DNA from 3 places in the Sphingobium sp. RC1 genome. Region 3 is predicted to be linked to each of the others. Evidence: riboswitches for the same ligand, from Rfam matches in the RefSeq annotation. Region 3 holds a riboswitch; each other region holds the start of a gene.
What was found. Region 3 has a riboswitch for cobalamin ahead of AC6JBC_RS14380 (ferredoxin-like domain-containing protein). Riboswitches for the same ligand answer to the same signal wherever they lie in the genome.

Region 1: another riboswitch for cobalamin. It lies ahead of AC6JBC_RS11555 (TonB-dependent receptor plug domain-containing protein); the one in region 3 lies ahead of AC6JBC_RS14380 (ferredoxin-like domain-containing protein).
Region 2: another riboswitch for cobalamin. It lies ahead of AC6JBC_RS18005 (TonB-dependent receptor); the one in region 3 lies ahead of AC6JBC_RS14380 (ferredoxin-like domain-containing protein).

Annotation. Positions count from the first base shown of each region.
Region 1 is NZ_AP027306.1:2,317,100-2,321,461, forward strand. Features, by position in the region: gene AC6JBC_RS11550 (ABC transporter substrate-binding protein) at 1-459, shown strand, start outside; gene AC6JBC_RS11555 (TonB-dependent receptor plug domain-containing protein) at 496-2,367, opposite strand; cobalamin riboswitch at 2,536-2,802, opposite strand; gene mobA (molybdenum cofactor guanylyltransferase) at 2,830-3,378, shown strand; gene cobA (uroporphyrinogen-III C-methyltransferase) at 3,463-4,245, opposite strand; gene AC6JBC_RS11570 (molybdopterin-dependent oxidoreductase) at 4,232-4,362, opposite strand, start outside.
Region 2 is NZ_AP027309.1:379,552-383,913, forward strand. Features, by position in the region: gene AC6JBC_RS17995 (MaoC family dehydratase) at 1-159, shown strand, start outside; gene AC6JBC_RS18000 (hypothetical protein) at 198-440, opposite strand; gene AC6JBC_RS18005 (TonB-dependent receptor) at 671-2,629, opposite strand; cobalamin riboswitch at 2,870-3,116, opposite strand; gene AC6JBC_RS18010 (hypothetical protein) at 3,354-3,533, opposite strand; gene AC6JBC_RS18015 (LysR family transcriptional regulator) at 3,718-4,362, opposite strand, start outside.
Region 3 is NZ_AP027308.1:59,758-64,119, reverse strand. Features, by position in the region: gene bluB (5,6-dimethylbenzimidazole synthase) at 1-184, shown strand, start outside; gene AC6JBC_RS14385 (alpha/beta fold hydrolase) at 301-1,164, opposite strand; cobalamin riboswitch at 1,291-1,519, shown strand; gene AC6JBC_RS14380 (ferredoxin-like domain-containing protein) at 1,750-2,805, shown strand; gene AC6JBC_RS14375 (precorrin-8X methylmutase) at 2,805-3,434, shown strand; gene cobI (precorrin-2 C(20)-methyltransferase) at 3,431-4,153, shown strand; gene cobJ (precorrin-3B C(17)-methyltransferase) at 4,150-4,362, shown strand, end outside.

The sequences.
Region 1 (4,362 bases), on a different contig from region 3:
CGGGAGCAGATCCGGCAGGTGGCGCTGGCGGTCGGCCATCCTGCGCGTGGAGAAGCGCTGATCGCGGGAATGGAGCGCGACCTTGCCGCCCTGCCCCGTTCGCGGCGCAGCGAGGTGGCGGCCTATTATCAGCGGCGCGGCTATATGACCGGCACGGGAACGCTGGTGGATGAATTGATGCGGCGCGCCGGCCTCACCAATCTGGCGGCGAAGCTGGGCAAACCGGCGCTGGCGCAGGTGCCGCTGGAGGAAATGATCGCCGCCCGGCCCGACTATCTGATCGTGGAAGAAGACAGCAAAAAGGTCGTCGATCAGGGGACGGAGATGCTGCACCACCCGGTGCTGCGATCCATCCCCCGCATTCACGTGCCGCAAGCCTGGACGGTGTGCGGCGGCCCCGCTTATGTGCAGGCCGCGCGCAGCATCATCGCGCAAGCGAACGCTGCGGGCAGGCGTTGAGGGGCGAAGCGTCACGCCCGCCCCTCTTTCCCGTCATCAGAAGCGGACACGTGCGCCGGCATAGGCCGACCGGCCGTAGGTGTTGTAACCATAAACCGTCGCGTATTCCTCATCGGTCAGATTGTCGATGCGGCCGTAGATTTCGAGATGTTCATTGATGGGCAGCGAAGCGCGAATGTCGAGCCGGGCATAGCCATCCAGACGCTGGGTGTTGGCGAAATCGTTAAAGCTGTCGCCGACCATGGTGAGCGTCGCGCCGGTCGATAGGCCGAATGCCCAGTCATAGTCAGCCGAGACGCTGACCGCATCCTTGGCGCGACGGGGAAGACGCTTGCCTTCGTTGAGGCCGCCTTCGGAGCGATCGATCGCGTCGATATAGCTGTAGGCGGCAGTGACGGTAAGCGCATCGACAGGCTTCAGCGTGACGGCGGCTTCCACACCCCTCGCACGCGTGCGCGTAAGATTGACGTAGCGGCCGAACGGCAAGGCGAAGCCATCGAAATAGATCTGGTCGCGGGTATCGCGGCGGAACGCGGTGACAGAGATCATCGCCCGGCCACCATCCAGATTCTGGTCGAAGCCTACATCATAGCTTTTCGACCGTTCAGGCTTCAGGCTGAGATTGCCATAGGTGCCGTCATAGATCTGATAAAGCGAGGGCGCTCGGAAGCCTTCGCCATAGCTGGCACGAATGTTGGTGCGGCCTTCATTGGGCGTGTAGTTCGCATTGGCGCCCAGCGTCGTCGCGCCGCCAAACTGGCTATGATCGTCATGGCGCACGCCGCCGGTCAGCGACAGCCCCGAAAACGGCTTCACCACCGCCAGGGCGTAGACGCTGTCGATATTGACCTTGGCCGCGCTGACGACCTTGTCGCCTGTGAAGAAGTCATAATAGAAGGAATCATAGTCCGGCCGTTCATGCTCATAGCCGAAAACCAGCTTGGCCTGATCGACCGGCTGATACACGCCTTCATATTCGAAGCGCAGATTGGTGCCCGAATAGCCGTAGTCCGGCGCGGCGGAGCTGGGCGCGAAGAAATAGTCGCGGTCGTTGCGGAACCAGGTGACGGCGGCCCGTTGCGTCAGCTTGCCATCGAACGACGCAAGGTTGAGCCCTGCATAGCCGACATATTGATCGAGCTTGCTGCTGTCCGTGGACTCCATCGGCGCGCCGAAGAAGATGTCGGTGTCGAGGTTCGCATGGATATAATAGCCGCGCAGGTCGAGGCTGAGATTGTCCGTGAACGCCAGTTTCAGCTTGGCGTGGGTGGCGATATTCTCATAGCCGTCCTTTTCCGTGCCGCCCTTGGCCGCGGAGATGCCGTCGGTGCGGAAATAGGCGACGCCAGCGCTGCCCGAAGCAATGCCCGCGCTGCCCGACACATCTGCTTTCGCATTCAGGGTGTCCGCATAGCCATAATCCACCGAGGCGGTGCCGCCAAAGCCTTCACCCGGTTCGGCTGACATAATGTTGACGACGCCGCCGATCGCCTGACTACCATAGACCACGGAGTTGGAGCCGCGCAGCACTTCGATGCGGCGGATGTTGCCGGTCAGCAGATTGCCGAAGTCATAGGCATCGCCAATGATGCTCGGATCGTTAATCTTGACCCCGTCGAGCAGCACCAGCGTCTGCGTCGTTTCCGCGCCCCGGATCGAAATGCCGGTCACGCCGCCTACTGCGTCAGCCCGGTTGAAACGGATGCCGGGCGTGGTGATCAGCAGGTCCGCGATGCTGACGTTCTGGCGGGTTTCGATCGTCTTTGCATCGATGACGGTGATGGCTTGGCCGACTTCATCGGTCGGCTGTTCGATGCCTAGCGCGGTGACGACGATATCGCTGGATTCCTCCGCAAGCGCGGGGGTGGCGGCGAGGAGCGCCAGCAGTGAAATTCCGGTCCTGATCATATTCTTGTCTTCCCTGAGCGTCATGCGACATGAGCCCAGGGCGTCCGCATAAGCGGCCAGTGCGCGAGAAAGAGAGACGCCAGTCCCGCCCCGCGCACTGATGCGGCCCTGCGCCGCTTCGTCGCTCAGACGGAAAACCGTGCCCGGGCCGATCCCTGGACCCAAGGCAAGAGCGACCAAGCGCCGGCAGGTCTCCTGGCTCGCGGGTCGTCGCGGCGATGCACGGGCCTTCCCGGACGCATGCGTCCAGTGGCCGGTCCCCCTCGCCTTCCCCTTTTTGAAGGTCGCAGGTTCCCCTGTGCATCGCGCTCGCCGCTTACAGTTGCAGGGGCAGCTGCGGAATGGGATGGCTTGAGGCCACCCGCACCGCATTCCCTTTCCGGCGCGATCTTTGTGTCAGCGGTTGCCCGCTCACGCCGCGCGCCATAGGGGAAAGTGAGGGTTCTGCCAAGGAGTGGATCGATGCGATTGCTGGGCGCGGTGCTGGCCGGGGGACGATCCAGCCGGTTCGGGAGCGACAAGGCGCTGGCGCTGATGCCGGACGGGCGCACGCTGATCGAACATGCGGTCGCGGCGATCGCGCCCCATGTCGAGGCGGTGGTGGTCTGTGGACGGGTGGTCGAGGGGCTGACCAGCCTATCCGACCGGCCCGCGCCGGACATGGGACCGCTGGGCGGGCTGAACGCGGCACTGCATCATGCGCAGAGCGAGGGCTATGACGCGGTGCTGACGACGGGGTGCGACATGCCTGTCTATCCTGCGGTGCTGGTGGAGGCGCTGGCGGGAAAAGGCGCTGCGGTGTTGAAGGGGCAGCAACTGGCGGGGTTCTGGCCTGCCGGGCTTGCGGGTGAACTGGACGCGCATCTGGCGGAAGAGAATAGCCGGTCGATATTCGGCTGGCTGGAGCGAATTGGCGCGCGGATCGTGGAGCGGGCGGATATCGTCCTGCCCAATTTCAACCGGCCGGATGATCTGGAGGCTTTTACCTCCGTTCCCCCCGGCTCAAGCTGAGCTTGCCGAAGCCCCCGCCCTTCCTTCCAACTAAGTTTGGGGGCATCCGGCAAGCTCAGGGCAAAGGTCGCGGAGAGCCGGTCTTCAAAGCTGAAGAGCGACGCTGGCTGCGGCCTCTACTGGCATGGACGTGCCCGCCACCGCTTCACCAATCAGAAGCAGGGTCGGGTCTTCGTCACTGATCGTGGCCACCAGAAAGGCAAGCGCTGACAGCTTCCCCCGGATCAGGCGTTCGGTGGGCAGCGATACATTGACGGCCACCATCACCGGCGTTTCGGGATCGCGTCCGGCGGCGATCAGCTGGCGGCTGATCTCGCCAGCCGCGGCGCGGCCCATATAGATGCCGAGCGTGCCGCCGGGGCGGGCGAGCGTTTCCCAGTCGAGCTTGAGCGGCTCACCGGCTTTCAGATGCGCGGTCACCATCGTCAGGCCCCGCGCCTTGCCGCGCAGGGTGAGCGAGGCGTTGCCGCTTGCCGCCGCCGCGCTGGCGGTGGTGATGCCGGGGCAGATGTGGGTGCGGATGCCGTCAGCGGCGAGATGCTCCATCTCCTCGGCCGAGCGGCCGAAGACTGACGGATCGCCCCCTTTCAGGCGCACGACGCGCTTGCCCGCCTTGGCAGCGGCGAGGAGCAGGTCGTTGATGCTTTCCTGATCCTTGCTGTGGCGCCCGGAGCGCTTGCCGACGCTGACGCGCTCGATGCCCTGTGGGATGAGGTCGAGGACGCCGGGTCCGACCAGTGCGTCATAAAAGACGATGTCGGCCGCCGCCATAAGCTTTTCGGCCTTGCGGGTAAGGAGGTCCGGGTCGCCGGGACCTGCGCCGACCAGCCAGACTTCACCGCGGGTGATCAACTCATTCGGCTGCATGGAGCGTCTCCTGCGGGATTTGAGCGAGGATGTTGGCGAGCGCGGGGCGGCAGGACCCGCAATTGGTGCCCGCGCCGATCGCTTTGCCGATGGCGGGAACATCGACCAGGCTCTGGT
Region 2 (4,362 bases), on a different contig from region 3:
GTTCGATCCGGCAAACGTGTGCGCGGAAGGTTCAAGCCGCTGGAGATCGTCGAAAAGCGGCCGGGGCAGATTCAGCTGACCACCGAGGCGACGGTAGAGATAGAAGGTGAGAGCAAGCCCGCCCTCATTTGCGAATGGATAACCCAATTCCAGCTTTGATCCGGCAATCGTCGGAGTAAGCGGATTGGGCTATCCATTTAGGCTGCGGTGTTGGTCGCGTGGAGACCGAAGGCCATGCGCGCGGCGTTGATGGTGTATTCATACTCCTCGCCACCGGGTACGAGGTCGTGCCAGTTCTTGTTCGTGATCGCCGCGAAACTGTCCTGCCATATTTTGCAGGCGATCAGTTGTATTTCTGTTTCCTTGGGGGCGCGCTGTGCTTCCAGGCAATCACGCAATATCGCGTGAAAAACGGCGCCCCTTAATGGTGCGTGCTTCATTGGCATCCTCTCCAGGCAACTGATTCTCTGTCCAGATTGCCGAGGGGAAAGTTGCATAGAGGAGAAAAGACGTCAACTACGTCTCAAAATTTCCATGGGTATTTAACATGTATTACATTGTGGTTTGACTGTTGCCATGCCGACTTTTACTTTATGAACATTGCCGTTCATTATGTAAGCCATTGATTGGGAAGGCCGCAGGCTCTTTCTGGATGCGGCCTTCCCCGGCATCAGAAGCTGAACTTCATGCCGCCCCTCACCGTTCGCGGTTCGACCACGCGGCTTAGCCTCCCTTCGACAGGCTCCGCATCGGCGGCGGGAAGATAGGATTCGTAATAATAAGCGATGTCCTTGTCCCGGCTGCCAAGGATGTTGAGCAGTTCGGCATAGACTTGCACCCGTTTTCCCTTCCAGGCGGCGCGGGCGTTGACGACCGTGCTACCGGAATCCCGCAGGCTATTGTCCTCAATCAGTGGCGAAGGGCCAAGATGACGGACGCGGATGCTGGCTTCCCATGGGTCAAGCACGATGGCTGCGCCAGCGGACGCGGCATTTTTGAAGGCGTTGGGGATATGGTCGCCATTGGTGTAGCGGCTGTGGCTGGCAGTGTAGTTGCCGTCGAAAGCGAGCCAGGGGAGCGGCCGCCAGAAGGCGACAAGCTCATAGCCATGGCGGCGGCTGGCTCCGCTCGGTTCGACCGCGTTGGAGTCGCCGACGAAACGCAGTTCGCTGCCGACATTCAGCCACCAATAGGTCGCGGTGAAGGTTAAGCCGGGCAGTTGCAGGCGGCCGCCCAATTCCTTGCCGGTGCCGCGCACGAGCATGGGAACAGGCGTATCGACATTGACCGCGCCGCGCGCATCGTTGGAATGGAAGCCCCGGCCCCAATTGGCATAAAGTTCGACGCGCGGCGTGATCGCCCAGGCGGCCGACGCCTTGGGCGAGACGAGCGTGTCCGAACCGCTGCCTTCGCCAAGCGCCGCCGCAACTGTGTCGCGTGCGCGGACGTCATAATGATAATAGTCGCCGCGCACGCCTCCAGTGATACGTAGGCCGGGGAGCGGCGTGACGGTCGCTTCGCCATAGAGGGCGGCTGAACCTTGCTTGACGCGATAGCGGCCGAGCGAGGAGAGGAGGGCGCGGTTCGCGGTGCGGTTGACGCCGACATTGCCGATCGCGTCATAGCGGTTTTCCGTGCCCAGTTTCAGTTGCAGCGCCGGGTCGATATCCCAACGCTTTTCGCCTGTGAAGCCGAGGACCCAGCGGCGGTCGAACTGCTCGATCTGCGCGCTGGTGCCGTCGGGGTCGGTGTAGGTGGGGTTGGAGAACATCGTCCAGTCGTAGAACTGGGCATAAAGATTGGCGCGCCATGTCGCCTGAACGGTGGCGAGATTACCGATAATGCGGGTGGTTTCACCGCGCGCGGACGGATCGGGCGAACAGAAGACATCGGGGCAGAGCGGCGTGCCGACGATCCTTTCGGGGATCTGCTCGGTCGGGCGCCATGTGGCGCGATAGGCGTGGAGCGTGGCGTCGATCTTCCCCGCCCCGGCGGGGAGCGTATATTTGGCGAAACCCGCATAGTGACGCAGATGTTCAGGTTCCTGCCACGGCCCGTCATACATCTTTGCCTGGGCGACGAGGGTGAGATTACCCGCGCCCGCCTTTACCGTGCCGCCCGACGCCAGCCTGCGCCAGCCGAAGGAGCCGCCCTCCGCCGCGACCCATGGGCGGTCATAGCCGTCGATCGTGGTCATATAGGCGGCGCCCGCAAGCGCGAAGTCGCCGCCATCGGCGCGATAGGGACCTTTGCGAAAATCCTCCCGTGCGATGATTTCGGGGATGAGGCCGTTGAGGTCGAGATAGCCCTGACCATGGCCATGGGTGCGGAAGTTCATCTGCACCCCGTCAATATAGGTGGTGAAGTCCGACCCATGGTCGAGATTGAAGCCGCGCAGAAAATATTGATTGGCCTTGCCGCTGCCCGAATGCTGGGCGGCGACCAGCCCCGGAACGGCTTCGAGCAGTTCTGCAACGCGCAGCAGCGGGCGGACGAGAAGGTCCGCGCCGCCGACGCTGCCTTCGCTCGCCGCATGGGCGGTGCCGATCTTGTCCTCGCCCCGGCCAAAGACGATGATGGTGCTGGCGTCTTCGCCCGCATCGGCCGTTTCGGCTGCGAAGGCTGGCAGGGGTAGGAGCGTGGCGGTCAGCGCGCAGGCGGCGCGGTGGAAAGGATTGGGCAGTTTCACTTCATGCACTCCGGGCGTCTGGCGACATCCGGCAAGAGACCTGTCGTCAGGCGACGACCGGCGCACGCAGACGGCCGGACGCCCCCAAGGCGGCCGCCAGCGTCACCGAAGCGGCCTCTTGCCGCTCGTTCGTCGCTCAGACGGAAACTACCGTGCCGCGGCCATCCCCTGGACCAAGGCAAGAGCGACCAGACGCTGGCAGGTATCCTGGCTCGCGGGTCATCGCTTGATGCACGGCCTTCCCAGGCCTCGCAGGATTTAGCGTCCGGCCCAGTGACTTGCCCCAACCTGCCTGTGAGGTGGGGCGATGTGCATCGCGCTCGCCGCTTACAGTTGCAGGGACAGCCTTGGCTTGGGGAGGCGGATGCCTCCTTTACCATGTTCCCTTTTAAGCCTCTTTCGAGGCACCGGCGCGATCATTTCCCCAGGGGTTGCCCGGGTGAGTGGGCGATAGCGGAGGTGGGGGGGGTGGGCAAGGGGGGTGATGGGCGGGTGGAGTGGGTGGAGTGGGGCAACATCACTCCCTCTCCCCTTCAGGGGAGAGGGCTGGGGAGAGGGGAGCGGCCTCGGTTGCTTGCAGTCCCCTCTCCCGCCGTCGCTTCGCTCGGCACCCTCTCCCCTGAAGGGGAGAGGGGATGACGTGCGCCCGTTTGTCGCGCCAAGATCAGTTCAGGGTCGCGCCGCGCTCTCGTTGGAGGCGCAGCGCCATGGCCTGGTAGCGGACGGCGCGTTCGTTGTGGAGGGCGATGGTTGCCTGGTCGGCGCCGCGCAGGCGGGCTTCCCTGGCTTGCCGCGCTTCCTGGGCGGCGCAGGCGGAAAAATGTGACGCGTCATTGGGGCGCATGGCCCTTATCCTCTCTCAATCTCTTATGGCTCGAACGATAACATCGGCCTGTTTCCCGCTGCCATTACGCAGGTTAACTCCGGAAAGCTTCTGTTTTTTGACAGCAGGCTTGCAAATCATTGCGGCAGAGGATTTCTGCGCTTTTCAGGCAGTTGAGCGGGTGGCGCTAAGGTGCTTCTTGCTATCAGCCGCCCCGGTTCCACGATGCATCGCGGAAGGTTTCACGCAAGAAGCCGATGAAGGCGTCTACGGCGGCGGGACGGCCTGCGGCGCGGGGGTGGACGGCGTGAACGGCGAGGTCAACGGGGCCTTCCCAGCTATCGAGGACGCGGACGAGGTTGCCTTTTGCGATCAGGTCGCCCACGTCCCAGAGCGAGCGCAAGACGATCCCGACGCCGGTAAGGGCAAGTTCGCGCACGATTTCGCTGCTGTTGGTGCGGACATGGCTTTGGCCATCGATCAGCTTGCGCGCGCGACCATTCACCAGCCGCCAGGGCAATTGTCCATCGGCCGCGAGCAGGCGGTGGCGGGGGAGGTCGGCGATCTTGTCCGGAATGCCATGCGCGGCGAGATAGGCTGGGCTGGCACAGAGGATGCGGCGGTTGGTGGCGAGATGATGCCCCTCCAAATGGAGAGGAATGTCGCTGGTGATGCGGATCGCCACGTCGATACGCTCGGCGAGCAGGTCTTCATAGGCGTCGGACAGGTTGAGTTCGAGGTCGACGCGCGGATGGAGGTCCAGGAAGCGACCGACATGAGGCGCCACATGCAGGCGGCCGAAGGAGGTGGGAGCCGAAATGCGCAGCGGCCCGGACGCACTCCGGTGCCG
Region 3 (4,362 bases):
CATGGGTTGGGTGTCGATCATGGAAGCGGAACGCGTGAACGCGATGCTGGATGTTCCCGCCAGTTGGGAGTGCCTGGGCCTGCTTTGCCTCGGACGGCCGGAGAGCGAAGAGGATGCGCCGGAACTGGAACGGCGCGGATGGGAGCAGCGGACGAATTGGCATTCAGTGGTGGTGCGGCGTTAGCGCAACCCGCTCCCTCCTATTCGCCGTTCGGCCTGAGCCTGTCGAAGCCCCTCACTTCTCTTCAAAAAAGAAAAGCCCTTCGACAAGCTCAGGGCGAACGGGGTGGACGATTCTCCCTACCCCTCACCCAACAAGAACCCCAGCACCAACGTCTCAAACCGATCCTTGCACTCGATCATCGCCCAATGGCCGCATTTGGGGAACACATGCAGTTCCGCGTTCGGGATCACTCGCATCGGCAACAGCGCGCCGTCGAGCGGGCTGACCTTGTCATCGCGGCCCCAGGTGATCAGCGTGGGCGCCTGAATCCTGCCCAGATAATCGATCCGCTGCGACACGCCCGGCCCGCTCATTGACTGCGCGATGAAGCCCAGAACCGCGCGCGTGTACATCTTGCGGCTGCTCTCCATCGTCACCGGTTCGAGCGCGGCCTTGTAGCGCATGTCGATCAGTTCGTCGGTAATGATCGATTTGTCGTAAACCATCGATTCCAGCCAGGCGATGATGTTCTCGCGCGTCGGGTCCTCGATGAAATCAACAAGCCGGGTCAGCCCTTCATTGGGAAAGGTGGAGGTGATGTTGAACCCGATCCCGCCGATGGTGATATAGCGCAGCACCCGCTGGGGATGAGATGCCGCGAGATGGCCACCGGCAATCCCGCCATAGCTGTTGCCGAGGATATGCGCGCGATCGATGCCGAGGCCGTCCATCAACGCGACGGCAGCGTCGCGGAAAACCGCCACAGGATCGCCATCCACGGGATCGCTTTTGCCATAGCCGGGTGCGTCGAGGATGATCGTGCGGAAATGCTGGGAAAAGAGCGGCAGATTGCCCCGAAAATTCGCCCAGCCCTTGACGCCGGGGCCGGACCCGTGAAGCAGCAGCAGCGCGGGGCCTGATCCAGCCTCATGATAATGGAGGCGGCCATTGGCGGTTTCGAGAAAACGGCTGGTCGCTTCGAAGCTGAGATCGCTCATCATCTGCTCTCCATGTTGTTATTCAAGGACGGGACTAGCCTTGGGGCAAAGCGGGCGCAAGCAAGCCGTCGCTGCCCACTTCCCTTTCGCGCGCATCGCCCTTATGAAGCGCAGCGGATCGGGCTTGCCCGGTCCATCGATCGCGCCGGTGTCCCGCAAGGGACTTAAATGGGAACGCGGTGCGGGAGGTTTCCCCTCCCTAATCCGTGGCTGTCCCTGCAACTGTGAGCGGCGAGCAAGGCATGGACCGGCCGGACCCTTAAAACAGGGACGGTCAGCCACTGGAGCGATCCGGGAAGGCCCCATGCCAACGCTATGACCCGCAAGCCAGGAGACCTGCCGGAGCAAAGGTCGCTCTTGCCATGACCCAGGGGATGGTCACGGCTCGGTTCTCCGTTTGAGCGACGAATTCGTGCGGCTGCGGCCGTGCAGGCGTGCGGCCTGTCCGCCTGCCTGTGCGTGCCGTCCGTGTGTCGTGGCGCTGATGCGGGGAGTGCAGGAGCAATGCAGGAGCAGGCGCAACGTGCCGACGCTGATCCATGCGCGCACCTTGGCGTGCGCGGCTGGTGTCCGACGGCATGGCGGCCGATGATGGCTGGCGACGGGCTGCTGGTCCGGGTGCGCCCGGCGCTGGGCCGGATGACCCGCGCGCAAGCGGCCGGTTTGTGCGAGGCCTCTCTGGCGCTCGGCAACGGGCATATCGACATCACCAATCGCGCCGCACTGCAAATCAGAGGCGTACGGGAAGCAGACCATAGCGCTTTGATGGAGCGGCTGGTCGCGCTGAACCTGGCCCATGCCTACGCAGAGGGCGACAGGCAGATCCCCGTCCTGATCAACCCCGACTGGCTACCCGGCGACGACAGCGCGTTCATAGCGAACGCCCTGATCGCGCGGCTCGGCGAGTTGCCGGACCTGCCCGCAAAGGTCGGGTTCGCCATCGACGCGGGGCCTGCTCCGGTGCTGAGCGATGTTCCGGCTGACTTTCGGGTCGAAAGAGGGACAGGCGGCGCACTGGTCCTGCGCGCCGACGGGCGGACCCATGGCGTAGTCGTGAGCGTGCAGGAAGCGGCCGAGGGGCTACTGTGCCTTGCCCGATGGTTCGTGGACAGCGGCGGCGTTCAGGCCGGGCGGATGGCGCGGCATTCAGGGGAGCTTCCCGATGCGGCGGCCGAGGCCCCTGCCCCGGCCCGGTCTCGCGCTGCTGCGCTGGCTGCAGCGCCTGGGCCATTCCATGCGGCGCCCTTTGGCCGGATCGAGGCTGCTGCGCTCCTCGCCGCGATGAAGAGTGGCGCGGAGGCTGTGCGGCTTACCCCCTGGCGCGGGCTGGTGCTGGAGGGAAGCAGCGCGCCCTCCGACGATCCGGCCGATCCGCGCCTTTCGGCGGATGCCTGTCCCGGCGCGCCCGCCTGCCCGCAATCGAGCGTCGCCACGCGCGATCTGGCCGCCCGGCTGGCGCCGCATGTTCGCGGACTTCATGTCTCGGGTTGCGCAAAGGGGTGCGCCCGGCCTTCGCAGGCGGCGGTGGTCCTCACCGGTCGGGATGGCCACTTCGACCTTGCCCATAATGCGCGGGCGGGCGCGCCGCCGCTGCAATCGGGCCTGTCGCCCGATCAGATAATCGCCCTCTTCGGAGCCAAATGATGCCGCATATTTACGAAACCAACGGGGCGGAAATCTATCGCCAGTCCTTCCGCATGATCCGGGCGGAGGCGGCGCTCGGCCGCTTTTCGGCGGAGGAAGAACGGGTCGCCGTGCGCATGATCCACGCGACGGGCATGGTTGGCCTGGCGCCGCATATCCGCTTTTCGCCGCGCTTCGCCACGGCCGTAATCACTGCGCTGGAGGCAGGGGCGCCCATTCTATGTGACGCGCGCATGGTGTCGGAAGGGATCACGCGCGCGCGCCTCCCTGCCGCCAATCCGGTCCTCTGCACTTTGACCGATCCCCAGGTCCCAGACCTCGCCAGCGCCATGGCGAATACCCGCTCGGCCGCCGCGCTGGAGCTGTGGCGGCCGCATCTCGCGGGAGCAGTGGTCGCGATCGGCAACGCCCCGACGGCGCTGTTCCACCTGCTCAACATGCTGGAAGACCTCGCCTGTCCGCGCCCCGCGGCCATCATCGGTTGCCCGGTCGGCTTTGTCGGCGCGGCGGAGTCCAAGGCAGCCTTGTGGGACGCGCAGCCGGTCCCTTGCTGCATCGTCGAAGGGCGGCTGGGCGGCAGCGCGATCACCGTCGCGGCCGTCAATGCGCTCGCGAGTGCGGCCGAATGATCGGGACCATTCACGGCGTGGGCCTAGGCCCCGGCGCGCAGGACCTGATGAGCGTGCGGGCCGACCGGCTGATCCGAGAGGCGCGCCATATCGCCTATTTCCGCAAGCCGGGCCGCGCAGGTCATGCCCGGAAAATCGTCGAAGGACTGTTGCGTCCCGACGCGGTCGAATATGCGATGGAATATCCGGTGACGACCGAGATTCCGGTCACGAACCCGCGATATAATGAGCGGCTTTCCGCCTTTTATGCGGATTGCACCGCGCATCTGCACGGGCTGGCGGCGGCGGGTGAGGATGTGGTTGTCCTCTGCGAGGGCGACCCCTTTTTCTACGGCAGCTTCATGCATCTGCACAGCCGCCTGTCATCACTTGCGCCCGTGCGAATCGTGCCCGGCATCACCGGCATGTCGGGGGCCTGGACGGCGAGCGGGACGCCGATCAGTTGGGGCGATGATGTGCTGACGGTGCTGATGGCGACGCTGCCCGAAGAAGAGCTGGCGCGCCGTATCCATGACACCAATGCGCTGGTCGTCATGAAGATCGGCCGCAATCTGGCGAAGCTGCGCCGGGCGGTGGAGGCGGCGGGGAAGCAGGACTGCGCCTGGCTGGTCGAATATGCCACGATGGCGGACCAGAAGATCACGCCGCTGCGCGAGGCAGAGGCGATCACCGGCTATTTTTCCATCCTGCTGGTCCATGGGCAGGGACGGCGACCATGAGCGGATGGGTGGCGGTAGCCGGGCTCGGGCCGGGAGCCGAAGGGCTGGTGACGCCCGAAGTGACACAGGCCTTGGCGGAGGCGACCGATCTGATCGGCTATGCCCCCTATGTCGCGCGGGTGGAGGATCGGCCCGGACTTCTACGCCATGCGTCGGACAATCGGGTGGAACTGGAGCGGGCGGCCCATGCGCTGGAACTGGCGGCGGCC